2 regions of the Colwellia sp. KS18-150 genome follow, and region 2 is predicted to be linked to the other one. Evidence: predicted binding sites of a transcription regulator. Region 2 holds the regulator's gene; the other holds the start of a gene.
The links. The regulator LexA, encoded in region 2, represses DNA repair genes until DNA is damaged. The targets are predictions, from matches to a motif close to TACTGTATNNNNATACAGTA.
Positions count from the first base shown of each region.

Region 1 (7,693 bases), on a different contig from region 2:
ACAACTTCCCCATCTAGCGCGATATTGGCGAATTTTGATACTCGTGGACTGAAGCTGTGTTACTTCACTGTAATGGCTAACTTTTTCGGGGATAATAGTTTGTGCTAGTTGTTTAAAGTAAGCTTCTAACTGCTTTTTGACAGCGATTTGAAGTTTAGTTTGATCAGTTAATTTCGCTTCATAGCGTCTTGCAAAGACTATGTGAAATTCTGCCGCTTCTTGATGAAAGTGAGTTTCAGATTTGATGCCAAAACTAATTTTCAAGCTGACCAGTTGCCCTAAAATATACAACTGGCTACCTTGTGAAAAGCAACAAGATTCAGCTTGTTTCTGTGATTGCTCAATAACTTTTGCTTTCAGCCAGGCAGACTTTTCGTTTACTAAAGTATTAATGGTTTTATTATCCACAAAGTGAGGAGCACGAACCACGATTTTTCCATGCCTAACCTCTAGTGAAAGTGTTTTGCGACGATCACTGCGAATAATTTGAAATTCAACCATAGCTTTACGTTTAGCTAGCCTCACTAAGCTTCGGTTTTGCTGCTGCTTTCTTTTTTGGTTTGGCTGCCACAGCCGGCTTTACTTCTTCGGCTACCGGCTCTGCTAATGCAGGCTTTTTGGCGGTATTTTTAGCGACTTTTTTTGCAAGTAAAGCCACAAGCACTTCTTCTCTATGTTGTGCTAAATAAATACTCAGCTCTTCATTTACAGCATCGCTTAATTCAACGGGTGATTGCGCAAAGACTTCAGCCAAATTATCAGCCATATCCAACATTTTATCGTATTCATCTGCTGACTTCTTATCCATAAATGTTTTTGCCTCCACCCCGTGTCTAATGACGACAAATCTACTTTCAACTGCCATTGTTATTCCTTAGTCATGTTAAAAGAAAAGGTTTAAATTAGTTTTATGAGCTTATCACGAACTACCGCAAACTGTATATAATAACAGTGTTAATTTTAAGTTAATTCTATATTCAGGCAATATTCGTTGCTTTTTATCTCACGTTAAATTGCACCTACAAAAGATTTCGTATGTCCATTTATTTACAAATGTAAAAGTTTTGAAACAACTGCACAATTATTTTTTGCATATTAAATAAACAATCAATAACTTAACAGTTTTAAGGACAAAATAGCAGGACTTTTACTTACATCCACAAGCAAAGTGTTAACAACTTTTTATCCAAAATACTCCACTATTATATGGCGTGTTGCACTTTAGTTACACGTTGACCAATATTATTATGGAGAATATCATGAGAACATTAAAAACAACCCTTATCGCACTTGCTACAGCCGTTCCTGTATTAGCTTTTAGTTTACCTAGCCAAGCCATGGACCCTACCTTAGAAAAAGCCTTGGTAAAAATGTGTAAAGCTGCTGCGAGTAACACGCCAATTAGACTAAAAAACTCTATCGACGCCTATCGTTTATCAGATAGGAATGTTGCCTTAAATGTAATGTGTAATGGCGATGATATTATTAGTTTTGCTGAGAACCATGGCGCAGACAAAACTGCAGCAAAATTACAACGAAGCATAGGTAATGTTAGTATTATTGATACTGCGGCGGCAGAGAAACTTAGTGTCACATTCACCGAATAGTTTTGAGGAATAACAATGTGTTATTAAACAAGAGCACTCTACATTAGAAGTAGGTGCTCAGTTTACTAATCACCGAATAGTTTTTCAAACCAATTGCGTTCATCTTTATTCGTTTTTAAGCAATTTTCAGTTTTTCGAATACCTAAAGAAATAGCGGGATAACTTTTAGTATTTTGACAATCACTGGTAACTGCGTTGCCTGTTTGTTGCTCAAACACAGTCAAAACAACTGCATCGGGTTTACTGTGAACTAGGTTTGTCACTCCTTGCTTTTTCATATAATCTGCGAAAAGCACCAAAGCGCCACTACTACCCGTTAACCCTGTCGGGGTATTGTTGTCATTGCCTAACCATGTAGTAACTAAATGCGTGTCATCATAACCAATAAACCAACTGTCGCGTAAATCATTACTGGTACCGGTTTTGCCCGCTAACTCAGCTCCTTTTACTCGCCATGATAACGATCTTGCCGTGCCTGTTTTCGCCACTTCTGTTAACGCAAAGTCAAGTAAATATGCTGCATTGGTAGATAATATTTGCGCTGGTTTTTCTTCAAACTCCCAAACAGTAGCACCGCTTTCTCCGACGATCAGATTAATAGCATGTGCTGACATTGCACTGCCTTGTTTAGCCAACGGTAAATACATTTGATTAATTTGCCAAGGAGACATGTCAATCGCCCCTAGTAGCATTGATGGCCGAGTGACTAACTCTTTGCGATAACCTAACGAATACATAGCATTAGCAATATTATCTAATCCTAACTTCATTCCTAAATTAACCGTCGGAATATTTAAAGAGTTAACTAAGCCATCAATCAATGGCACTTGTCCTCTATATTCACCATCATAATTTTGAGGTTGCCATTTTTGACCTTTTTCGCTACTTAGGGTTATCGGCTTATCGTCTAATACAGTCGCCAAATTAAATTGCTCATATCGCTCTAGTGCTGCGATGTAAATAATAGGCTTAATCAGCGATCCAATCGGTCTATTGACATGTAAGGCTCGGTTGAAGCCAGCATAACCACTTTGTTTATCTGCTACTATGGCACGCACTTCAGCACTAGCGATATCTGTCACTATCATTGCCGCTTGTAAATCTTTTTGTTTTTGTTGCTTTTCTAGCACAGAAAGTCTTGATGCTACGGTTTGCTCTAGTAACTGCTGACTGACATGAGAGAAGCCAGTAAAAACTTTAATACCTGATTTTTGCTGACGACTAGATATCTGCTTATTGAGCTCACTTTTGACCAGTTGTAAATAAGCTGGATAATTTTGGCTTTTAAATCGACGCTGCTCTCGAACAGTTAATGGCATAGTTACCGCTTGTTCAAACTCATGCACAGATAATAAGTTTTGCTCAAACATTAAACGGAGAATCAAATCGCGTCGAGTTTTTGCTCTCTTTGGATGACGCCAAGGGTCGTAATAGCTTGGCCCTTTTACTTGTGCGACGATGAGTGCAATTTGCTCATGGTCTAGTTGGGTTATCGGTTTGCCAAAATAAAATTTGGCGGCTAAACCAAAACCATATATGCCATTGGCATAGTGTTGCCCTAAATAGACTTCATTAAGGTAGGCTTCCAACAATTGATCTTTGCTATACCTAACTTCAATAATCAGAGCCATTAAAGCTTCTTTTAACTTGCGGGTTAGTGTGCGTTCTCGCGTTAAAAACATATTTTTAACGAGTTGCTGAGTAAGCGTACTGCCTCCCTGCACGGTTCGGCCAGCCATCAAATTACTATATAAAGCACGCAAAATACCAAAAGGCGAAATACCTTGGTGATGATAAAAATCACGATCCTCTATCAACAACAAAGTATCAAGTAATAAAGTAGGGACATTTTCAAGGTCAATTAAAACGCGATCTTCTTTATTATCAGGAACTAAACGAGCTAGTAAAATCGGCTCAAGTTTTATGCTTGCAACAGCTGAGTCGTCAATATCAAGATAGCTAATTTTGCCTTGCTCAAATTCTATGGTGAGTTTAACCGCTGAATTACTTTCGCCTATTCCAGCATCCGGAAAATCAAATGCTCGACGATAAACAATTAGCCGTTTTGATGATTGTGCATATTGTCCTGGACGATAAACAGTAGTAACTTTTTGATAACCATTTAATTTAAGCGATTCAACTAATAAACTTAAACTTTTTTCCTCTCCTAGGTATACCTTTTCAATTTGGCCATAAATTTGTGCTGGTACTTGCCATCGTTGACCTTCAAATTTTTGCTGAACTTTAGCATCTAAATAGATAGTGAATATCACCAGTACAAAAATAATCGCCAGCATAAGTTTAAGACTGGTAATGAATACCCAGTTTAACCATGATGTTGTAGCGTTTTTCTTTGGGGTTTTATCATTGTTTTTCTTAGTGACCATTAACTCTGAATTTCCTAACTTCTTTTTGCGGTAATATTTTCAATATGACGTTTCGTTTTATTTGTCGCTTTGGTATTAGCAGGATCATCTGGCCAATAATGCTTGGGATAGCGACTTTTCATATCTTTTTGAACAGCTTTATAACTGCCCGCCCAAAACTGGGCTAAATCTTGTGTGATTTGAATAGGTCGCTGAGCGGGTGATAATAACTCTAAAACAAGTGAGGCACCATCATTGTTATTGCTCTGAGCACTTGTAGTTATGCCTATTTTCGGTGTTTCCTGTAGTCCATAAACCTCTTGCATAGGTAACGACACCTTAGGGGATTTTTCCATGCCGTATGTTATCGGGCAATGACGCCCAGTAGGGCCAAGATAGTGACTCGGAGCTGCTTGAGCCAAAATTTGTTGTTGTTGATAATTTAGCAAGGACAATAAAATAGCTGATAAGTCGAGTTGTAATAATTTCGCTTTCGACTTAATTTCTCCTACAAAAGGGGCTAACCACTGATTTAAATTCGCAAGCAGCCAGTGATCAGATATTTCAGGAAGTTCATATGCAGGAAAATAACGACATAACCATTGCCACCTAGCTTTTAGCTCTAAATCTTTTCGCTGCCAGCCTAGGACATCTAGCCCTTTTTTATTGATGTAGGTACACCACATATCCCGAATTATATCCGCGCTAATCACCTTATTCGATACCGTTGACGATAACACTAAGGCTGCAAGCTTAATTTGTTTTCTTACTATGATTTTACCACTGGAGTCATCAAATATTGCTAACTCCTTCTCTTTGATATTCTTAGCAAAAACATGTTCAATATGGGAAAGTTCAATACTTGCCGCCAAACGGACTCTTAAAACACTATTTATTTGCATTAAATCAGCAACGACTAAAAATGGCTCAGCCACCAAGACATCTTGTTCATTCAAACTCACTCCCTTACCATTTGCACAAATATACTCTCCCACAGATTTCCTTGCCATAGCTACCCGTTCAGGGTAAGCATATGCGAGTAATAAGCCGCTCATTTTTGTGGGTGAATCCCTTAACAAAGTTAACGCCTCGCTTAATACTATCTGTAAACTTCTTAACAAGGTTTTTACTTGTTTTATTATATTAACTAAATTGCCATAAGGCTTGTGCCAATGAGCAATTAACTGTTCCACTCTATGATTTAAATTACTATCATATTGAGCACGATCCTTTGCCAATATATCTCGCTCTTCTAGAAGCGCTGTTATTATACAAGCTAAAAAAGCGCTACTCATGTCGATTGCTCTTGCCTGAATTAACATATGCGCAAAACGAGGATGGCAAGGGAGTTTTGACACCTTATCTCCATGAGCGGTTAACTTGCGCTGCTCATCGACAATATCCAAGCTTTGTAACTCTTGCCATGCCTGCTGCTCTTTTTGCTGTTTAGGCACTTCAAGAAGTGGTAATTCAGCTAAACTCGTTACTCCCCATCGTGCTACTTCAATTAAAGTGGGTAATAAGTCAGCCTGCTGAATAGCATTGATACTTTGCTCTGCCCTTCGGTCAAAGTCATCTTTGGAATATAAGCGAATACAATGGCCGGGCATAAGTCGACCAGCACGACCAGCTCTTTGAGTAGCTGATGCCTTAGCAATTAGTTGCTGATTCAATTTATTCATTAGACTGGCATTGTCATAACTTGCGACTTTTTCAAAGCCGCAATCTATCACCATATTAATGCCTTCAATTGTTAAAGACGTTTCGGCAATATTCGTGGCAAGCACCAGTTTCCTCTTACCTGAGCCACAGGGTTGAATCGCTTGTTGCTGTTCTTTTAAGGTCAAATCACCGAATAACGGACATAACAATAAATCACTCGGACAATACTGACTTAATGTTTGTGCAATAAAACGAATATCGCCAATACCAGGTAAAAACACTAAAATAGAGCCTTGATGAGTCAGCATCTGCTGTTTAATGACTTGAACCGCATGATCGCGCCAACGATGGATATTACTTGCGGCCTGATAACTATATTCAATAGGGAAACTGCGCCCTTCACTCACCAACACCTTGGCATCAGGTAATGCCTGTGCCAAATAATCACTGTCTAATGTTGCCGACATCAATAATATCTTTAAATCATCTCTCAAGCTTTGTTGGACATCGCGGGTTAATGCAAATGCTAAATCACCATGTAGTGAACGCTCATGAAACTCATCAAAAACGACTAAAGCACAACCACTTAGCTCAACATCTTGCTGAATGATTTGCGTTAAAACACCTTCGGTTATCACTTCCAAACGAGTATGTTTAGAAACTTTAGTTTCATTTCTCAAGCGATAACCAACGGTATCACCTACAGTCTCATTTAATTGGCTGGCTAAATAGCTGGCTATATTTTTAACCGCTAATCTTCTTGGCTGTAGTAAATAGATTTTTTGCTTTGCCAGCTCAGGTAATGCCAATAACCACAAAGGTAAACATGTCGACTTACCGGCACCGGGTGGCGCTGACAAAATAACAGTGTGGTCTTGCGTTATGGTTTGACAGAATTGTGATTTGATAGCCTCAATAGGCAATGACGAGGTGGCAGGCATAAAAAATATAGTCGTAAAACGAATAACGCCATAATAACAATTTTTTATTGCGATTACCTTAAAATAGCTAAGCTGTTGATCTTGACTATAATAATGATAATGCAGCTAAGAACGGGTTTATGAGTTATGAACATGAAAAATGATAACAGCGTTGAGTTTTGTTTTCTCGCTGAGCCAACTGATGTAAATTTTGGCGGAAAAGTGCATGGTGGCATGGTAATGAAATGGATTGATCAAGCCTCTTATGCCTGCGCAGCTAAATGGAGCAAACGTTATAGTGTTACTGTTTCGGCGAATGGAATTCGCTTTATTCGCCCTATTCTTGTTGGTCAAATGGTATCAGTAACTGCGCAAATTGTTCACACAGGAAGATCGAGCATGCATATTTATGTTGTCGTGCGTGCTAGAGATCCCAAAGAAAACAGTACCGTGATCACCAATCGCTGCTTTATTACTTTTATGGCCACCGATGAAAGTGGCTATCCAGTTAAAGTACCTATTTTCGAGCCCGAATCAAAAGAAGAAAAAATGCTAGAGCAAGTAGCAATGCATGCAAAAGATTTTGCCAAACAATTAGATCAAGACTTTGAAGAGAAGCTTGGCTGGAAATAAGCCATCCAAGAATAAAATTCATAACCAACTGAAATTAAATAAAAATTTAAACTTGAAAATATAATAAAATCTGCTTACTTGGCAAGGATTTAAAAACTTGCTATCAATATCCTTCGGCTAAATTCTTTAAAATAGGAGTAAATATGCAATATTCAGCACATGGAAGTTATAGCATTGAACAAGAAAACAACATATTACTTGTGGATGCTCAAGGACCTTTTAATGAAGTTACCGCCAAGAAATATCATAAAGATATTGAAATTTATACAAAAAAAATGAGCAATAGTCCTTGGGGCTCCATTATTACCTATCGAGGCAATGGTGTATTCACACCGGATGCAGAAAAAAGTTTAATAGAAACCACTCACTATAGAATTGAGAATGGCATGATAGCAATTGCTGCGGTAATTAATGACACTGCTTACGCTGATATTTTACAAATGCAGTTACAACGCATATACCAAAGTTGCCAAATACAATTTAATTTCTTCAGTGATGCTAATAA
Region 1 covers NZ_BAAJMC010000002.1:389,823-397,515, forward strand. The annotation lists gene AC27IF_RS04960 (M48 family metallopeptidase) at 1-501, opposite strand, end outside; gene AC27IF_RS04965 (YebG family protein) at 512-865, opposite strand; gene AC27IF_RS04970 (DUF3718 domain-containing protein) at 1,260-1,607, shown strand; gene mrcB (penicillin-binding protein 1B) at 1,673-3,994, opposite strand; gene hrpB (ATP-dependent helicase HrpB) at 4,009-6,576, opposite strand; gene AC27IF_RS04985 (acyl-CoA thioesterase) at 6,709-7,188, shown strand; gene AC27IF_RS04990 (hypothetical protein) at 7,332-7,693, shown strand, end outside.
Region 1: AC27IF_RS04965 (YebG family protein) is a predicted target of LexA. The motif match lies at 935-954, and genes of this name have one in related genera.

Region 2 (7,693 bases):
GCTTTTACGCCTTTTGATTTTCGATGAAAAGCCATGGACCAAAACATAGCGCCGAAGACAATAACACCAATAACAGTACATATATAAAGAGCAAACATATGTAAGTCATATACTTCTTCACTAATTGCTGTTACCCCCTTGGTCAGATTTAACTGTGAATCTGCCCAAGCTGTACAGGAAAGCAGACTACTAACAAACAGCCCCCCCCCCAACAACCAACGTTGGATACTTCTACTCACTCAACCTCTCCTCTATCAATACCAATTCAACGTGAAGAGTAGTTCAGGACTTTTCATCGCTTAGAATAGGATATAAAAAAATAGAAAACAGAAACACAGTCATGTACATCACAACTCATTCAACTGATTATCTGTTAATTTTGTTATTATATTTTTAGTAAATTAACTGACGTTGAGTAGCACTCTCCCATCAGAGAAAGTTTAGATATGAAACTCAGTTATCGAATAGCGCACTAACGTCTTATTATTTTTGTACAGTTATTTTTTGTTCGATTACTGTTCTAGAATCACTCAAAATTTGATCTAGGTCAAACAATATTTTAGCTATATAAAAATAAACACTAACAATTTCAATAGAGTAAGAGCTCTAAGTTGAGCTATAGCCTTGTGTACATGGGCTGTATGAATTTTAACTATAATTTGGATGAATATTATTCATTATGACTTAAGTACTTGGACATGCTCATTTAATGACCAGATTATTTTTGATAGGAATTGAATAATTGAGGAGGTTTTAAAGGTAAGTTGAGCTCACAATGCAGCTCAACCATTTACCCATTTTTACAAAGGTTGGTATTAATTACATCCAACTGCCACTGCGAATAATGCCAACAGCAATACCTTCGATATTAAATTCTTGAGAGCTTAAATCAACTTTAATGGGTGAAAACTCTTCATTTTCTGCATGTAAATAAACGACATTTCCTTCTCGCTTAAAGCGCTTCACTGTCACATCGTTTTCAACACGAGCCACAATGACCTGACCGTTTTGTACATCCGTCGTTTGATGTACCGCAAGTAAATCACCATCTAAAATACCAATGTCTTTCATACTTTCGCCATTAACACGTAATAAGTAATCTGCTGGTGGATGAAACAGATTACCATCCATTTGATAATGATCTTCAACATGTTCTTCTGCCAAAATAGGTTCGCCAGCAGCGACACGGCCAATTAATGGCAAACCTTCTTCTTGGGTGAACTGTTCTGCTAAGCGTATACCTCGAGAGGTGCCAGGTAACATTTCAATGTAACCCTTTTTAGCCAGTGCCTTTAAATGCTCTTCTGCAGCATTGGCTGATTTAAAACCAAAAAACTCTGCAATTTCTGCACGTGTTGGTGGCATTCCAGTGTCATTAATTGCTTCTTTGATCAGATCAAATATCTGTTGTTGACGATTTGTTAAAGGCTTTAATTCATTTATAGCTGACATAAGCTTTTCCTTTCTAGGCAAAGTCCTGTATTTATTTACACTGTTAGTATATACAGTTTAGATTCAGGTGCAAGGTTTTACTAATTTACCTTTGCCTCAACTTAACTAAATAAAGTACTGGACATTATTTAGACTTAATAACTAACCTAAACACTAAAAGCTAGATTGAGTTTTCATTTTTATTTCTTGCAATGGTTACTGCGTAATCATCACCTATTTCACTATGAAGAGAGTGTTTTCGCTGCAGTTCTATAGAAGGTATCGACATTAATGTAAATATTGAAGTATTCATCAATTTTGTAACCGCTTCTTTTTCTGTCCATAATTGATAAAAACACTCCATAGGTTTTTCCGCGGCATTTATCATTTTTTGATCTGTCGCACTAAAAAACGCTTCAATTAATGGTTTAATTTTTCTCTCCGCTAATATTTCAATATCAATACCTACATTCTCATTTAGCTCACAAAAACTAAAGGCGACAAATTGGCCACTATGGCTTAATGAAAGTTTTTTCTTGAGGGTCTTTTGTAAGAATATTCCAGCGGTATTTAATTCAGCACAGTACTTTACGGTCATATTGCTGGCTTGTTCAATACTTAATCCCGCCACCTTTTTAACAATAAAGCGACTAAAAATATATTCAGCTTTCTTACGCTTTCGCTTCCCTAGCACGATTAACTCTTCGGCACTTAAATAGCCGACACATGAATCTTCACAACCCTTTATGTTCAATAATTCGGCCACATAAAAATCACGATTCAGGGCTGAAAATGTATGTAAATGATAGTTCATCATAATAAAAACTGAGTTTGTAGAACAAATGCCACTTTGATAAAATAATTGTTACTAAAATAAGAAGCTAGATCATAGCGTAAAAGCTACAAAAACTAATAATGAAAGCTTATATAAACAATTTTAAAGTCTGGCTGCAAGGAATTGACAACGAGAGTGAACTCTCGTTGTGGGCGAAAGGTGATTTAAACCTTCCTGAGGAATTTACCCCGCCTAAACCACAATTTTATCCTAAGGCACAATTAAGAAGACTGAGCCCTTTTAGCAAAGTTGCCCTGCACTGCTTGGATATTCCTAGCGTTTTTTCTCTAAATTTACCGTTAATATTTGCTTCCCAGCATGGTGACCTAGCTAAAACAGTCAAACTAATTAAAAGTGCTGCTTTGGGTGAAGACTTATCACCCACACAGTTTGCATTATCCGTTCATAATGCAACCACAGGTTTATTTAGTATTTCAACACAAAATACAGCTGCCACCACCACGGTTAGTGCTGGAGTGAATACTTTTACTGAAGGGCTAATAGAAGCTTTGATGCAATGTCAGCAAGAGAATACAGCGGTAATTTTCACGTTTTGTGACTTTGATGTACCTAATGAATATCGTCGCTTTGAGCCCCATAAACCCGCACGCTGCATAACTATGGTTATTTCCTGTGAAGAAACTAATGATAGCCTAGCCAATATTAACGTTAGCCTAGACGAAGTAATAGCCAATAAAGAAGATAGAGCAGATTTAAGTGTTGATTTTATCCGTCAATTTTATCTGCAAAGTAATACGCCACTAAATAGCGGTAACTATTCAATTTCTTTAGGTTTTCATTAATGTCGCGTATTAATTATTATTGGCGCGTTTTAGCTACCGGTTTTTGCTTTGCTACTTTCGGATTGGGCGCGTTAGTTATCTCTTCAATCATTTTCCCCATTCAATCATTAATAGTACGCAACAAAGATAAACGCAAAAAAAATGCTCGGTATACAATACATAAGGCTTTTTATTGGTTTATAAAGCTCATGCAATTACTGGGCATTATGCAGGTAAAGTTGGAAAATATTGAGCAACTTCGCACTATGCGACAGCAAGTAGTTATAGCCAATCACCCATCACTTATCGATGTAGTTTTAATTATTGCTTATGTACCCAATGCTGACTGTGTGGTTAAATCCGCCTTGTTTAAAAACCCTTTTTTACGTGGCGTGGTGAAAAGAGTTGGTTATATTGATAATACAAACTCAGATCAATTGTTCGATGACTGCAAAAAAAGTCTAAACTCTGGCTCAAATATCGTTGTTTTTCCTGAAGGTACTCGCAGTGTCAACGGCGAACCACTCATATTTAAGCGTGGTGCTGCCAATATTGCTATACGTTGCCAAGCAAATTACCAACCAATCTTCATTTCAGTAAAACCAAGTACACTAACTAAAAAAGAATCGTGGTATGATGTGCCACATAAAAAGTTTGTTGTTACTTTAACAGCGCAAGCTGCTATTGATAATAGTAAATATTTTGACCAAACGAACACTTCATTAGCAGTAAGATCACTGACTCGTGAAACCCAGCAGTATTTTTGTAAGGAATTAGGATTAAATGGCTGATACTCGCACTATTTTAAAATCATTAATCATAGAGACTCTTGATTTAGAAGATATTTCGCCTGAAGATATTATCGATGATGAACCGTTATTCGGTGAAGGCTTAGGCTTAGATTCCATTGATGCTTTAGAGCTTGGTTTAGCAATCAAAAAAACCTTTGATGTTAAAATTGAAGCTACTTCAGAAAAAACTAAAGAACACTTTTATTCAATTAACAACCTAGTTCAATTTATCGAACAACATTAGTATTGAGAACACCATGCAAAGTAAAGAAGAAATATTGTCAATGTTAACCGAATTATTGGTTGATGAATTTGAAATACCAGCAGAAGATATTAATCTGGATGCTCAATTATATGAAGAATTAGATTTAGATAGCATTGACGCTGTAGATTTGGTGGTTCGATTACGTGAAATTACCGGTAAAAAGATTGCCCCTGAGTCATTCAAGCAAGTACGTACCATTGGAGATATAGTTAACGCTTTAATCGAGCTTTCTTCAGCAGCTTAGTGTTTTTAAAGACTGCACCTCAATGTATCAAAATCTAATAATAAAAATCATTCTAGCCATAGTGACGCTGCTATACCCAATAGTAGTGTTTTATGGTTTAGCTGAGCTTTCAGTACGCTGGGTGAGTTTTTTATTATTGTCGTTATTCATCTTGCGCATTCTTATTTTAAAAAAGAACCAAAATAAAAATAACGACAGCATACTAAGCCCTTTAGCCAGTAAAATCATCTCATTATTGGTGCTGGTGTTATTGCTATTGAGTTTTGTTTTTTCTACAGATATTGGGTTATTATTTTATCCCATCATCATCAATACGGCACTTGCCTTAATCTTCGCTAACTCGTTAATCACTCCGCCTCCCATTATTGAGCGTCTTGCTAGATTAACGCAAAAAGATCTACCGCCTCATGCAGTCATTTATACCCGCACTGTGACAAAAGTATGGTTAGCTTTTTTTATTATTAATGGCTTAATTGCTAGCTACACCGCATTCTTCACCAGCCTTGAGGTTTGGACGCTATATAACGGCTTCATCGCCTATATATTAATGGCGGTACTGTTTGCTAGTGAGTATTTGGTAAGACTAAGGGTGCAAAAATTACATGACTCTTGATACAAGCACTTTTCCGGCTAACACTCAGAGTGTTTTCTATTGCGGTGAACAGCAAATTTCTGGTCAACAATGGGCAACAGAATGTTTAACATTAGCCCAAGAAATCAATCAGTATGATGAAAATAACTGGCTTTTGTATGACGATGATTTTTATCAATTTAGTCAATATTTTTTCGCTTTATTAGTCGCCAAAAAAAATATCATTTTAGCCCAAAGTAATCAGCTTGAACGTATCCGACAAGCAAGTGAATTGGCTGACATAAGTATTGGTGATTTTAATTCCACTAATGATGACCATGAGCTAGAAAACTTTACGCGTAATCATTCTGCCAACCATACCCCAACTAGTTTAGAGAAGTTAACAATTAGTGATGAGGTGTGCATTACCTTATTTACTTCAGGCTCTACGGGTCAAGCTAAGGCAATAACAAAATATTGGTACCAGCTAGCTAATGAGGTTAACTGTCTGCAGGACTTATTCTCTGAACAGCACAATATTGTCTTATCTACCGTCACTCATAAACACATATATGGCATATTATTTAAACTTTTATGGCCAATATTTACAGACAAAAATATCATTTGTGAAACCATTGAGTACCCTGAGCAAGTCGAACATCTATGTAAAACATTCAATGAGATAGCACTAGTTTCAAGCCCGAGTTACTTATCTCGCACTAGCCAGCACTTATCCAAGCCGTCATCGCAAAAAATAAAGCAAATTTTTTGCTCGGGTGGCGCGTTAAGTAATCAAGTAGCCTATGACTTTTTCTCTTTAACTCAGCAAGTGATTACTGAAATATATGGCAGTACGGAAACAGGTGGTATTGCTTGGCGACAGCAAATGAACAATACCCAATGGCAGTTGTTTCCAACGCATCAAGTTACGTTAGCTGATGACAATACCTTAATACTTCAATCTAAATTTTTGCCCCATGATGAGCGTTACAAAACTGATGATATCGTTGAGCTTAACGGACGAATGTTCAACCTACTAGGCAGGGTTGATCGTATTATTAAACTATATGAGAAAAGATTGTCGTTAGACGAAATGGAAAGTGTATTAACCTGCCTACCAATAATAACTAGCTGTCACTGTTTTATGTTAGATTCTAGCAAAAATAAAGCCTCGTTAGTTGCTGTGATAGAATTAGCACAGGATGAATTACTTCCTGAGAATATTAAGCAAAAAAAGCACTTAGTTGATGAATGTAAACAAGCATTACTCACTGTCTTTGAGGCGTCATTATTACCAAGAAAATGGCGCTTTATACAGAAACTTCCTTTTAATAAGCAAGGTAAGTTAGTAAAAGCTGAATTAGTAGAACTTTTTAATTAGAGCAAGAAAACCAATGAAAAAGCATGTACAAGACATAACCCCTAGTATCAACTCAATTGAGCAGTCCAGCGATGGCGTCGTATTAATGCTTACGATAGATGCAGGGTTACGATGTTTTAAAGGTCACTTTGACAGTGCTCCAATTGCCCCAGGTGTGGTTCAACTATCTTGGGCAGTTGAATTTGCACGTGAGTACTTGGGCATGCAAGGGGACGTACAAAATGTTAGCGTGCTAAAGTTTCAAAAATTGCTACTACCAGATATGACAGTACAACTAGAAATCATTAAAAAATCTCAGACGAAATTTACCTTTAGCTATAGTGACGGCAATGAAAAGTACTCCTCTGCACGCGTGGAAATGGCTTGATGACAACCAAACAGCTAACTTGTGCAATTATTCCAAGCTTTAACCACAGTGAGAAATTAGCTGACATTAGTCAAGCTTTGTTATCTAAAGGCTTAGCCGTCATTATTGTTGATGATGCCAGCAGCCAAGCACATAGCGACGTCCTTGATAAAATTAGTACTGCACAACAAGAAATCCATTTAATACGCCATAAAACCAATCAAGGTAAAGGTGGCGCGGTTATTAGCGGTTTATTAACTGCAGAGAAATTGGGCTACAGCCACGCCTTACAAGTGGATGCTGACGGTCAGCACGATCTTGATGATATTACCACCCTACTGAATTTGTCGAGCCAATTTCCCGAAGCGTTAATCAGTGGTCAACCCGTCTATGATGATACCATTCCCAAAGGACGACTATGGGGACGCTCAATTACTCATTTTTGGGTGCATATTGAAACCCTATCTTTACAAGTCAAAGACACCATGTGCGGTTTTCGTATCTACCCATTAGCAGCGACATGTCAGCTACTAAAACAAGTTAACTTGGGCAAGCGCATGGATTTTGATATCGAGATCATGGTGCGACTTTTTTGGCGAAATATTAAGGTGATATTTACCCCAACTAAAGTTGAATACCCTGAAGACGGTCAATCTCATTTTCGTGCGCTGCATGATAATGTGTTAATTAGTTGGCTACATACCCGCCTAGTACTAGGTATGCTTATCCGCCTCCCCTATCTTATAACCCAGCGCTTAAGTAGCATAACCATAAAGCCCGCTAAAAATAATTCCCGGGGCCACTAATGGCAAACAATCACTGGTCGTCAGTCACTGAACGCGGCTCTCACCTAGGCTTAAAGGTTATTTTCACCCTTTATCAATATGGTGGTCGCTATCTGGCAGCATTTTTCTTGTATCCGGTTATTTTTTATTTCTTTGTGAGCGGTAAAGCTAGTCGATTAGCATCCCAAAAATACTTACACAAATTGCATCAATCAGGCTATCTCAATAAAAAGCCAACTATATGGATGAGTTATCAGCACTT
Region 2 covers NZ_BAAJMC010000009.1:35,038-42,730, reverse strand. The annotation lists gene coxB (cytochrome c oxidase subunit II) at 1-239, opposite strand, end outside; gene lexA (transcriptional repressor LexA) at 820-1,452, opposite strand; gene AC27IF_RS12395 (4'-phosphopantetheinyl transferase family protein) at 1,613-2,248, opposite strand; gene AC27IF_RS12390 (beta-ketoacyl synthase chain length factor) at 2,347-3,069, shown strand; gene AC27IF_RS12385 (lysophospholipid acyltransferase family protein) at 3,069-3,839, shown strand; gene AC27IF_RS12380 (phosphopantetheine-binding protein) at 3,832-4,083, shown strand; gene AC27IF_RS12375 (acyl carrier protein) at 4,097-4,348, shown strand; gene AC27IF_RS12370 (COG4648 family protein) at 4,371-4,961, shown strand; gene AC27IF_RS12365 (AMP-binding protein) at 4,951-6,300, shown strand; gene AC27IF_RS12360 (ApeI family dehydratase) at 6,314-6,667, shown strand; gene AC27IF_RS12355 (glycosyltransferase family 2 protein) at 6,667-7,452, shown strand; gene AC27IF_RS12350 (lysophospholipid acyltransferase family protein) at 7,452-7,693, shown strand, end outside.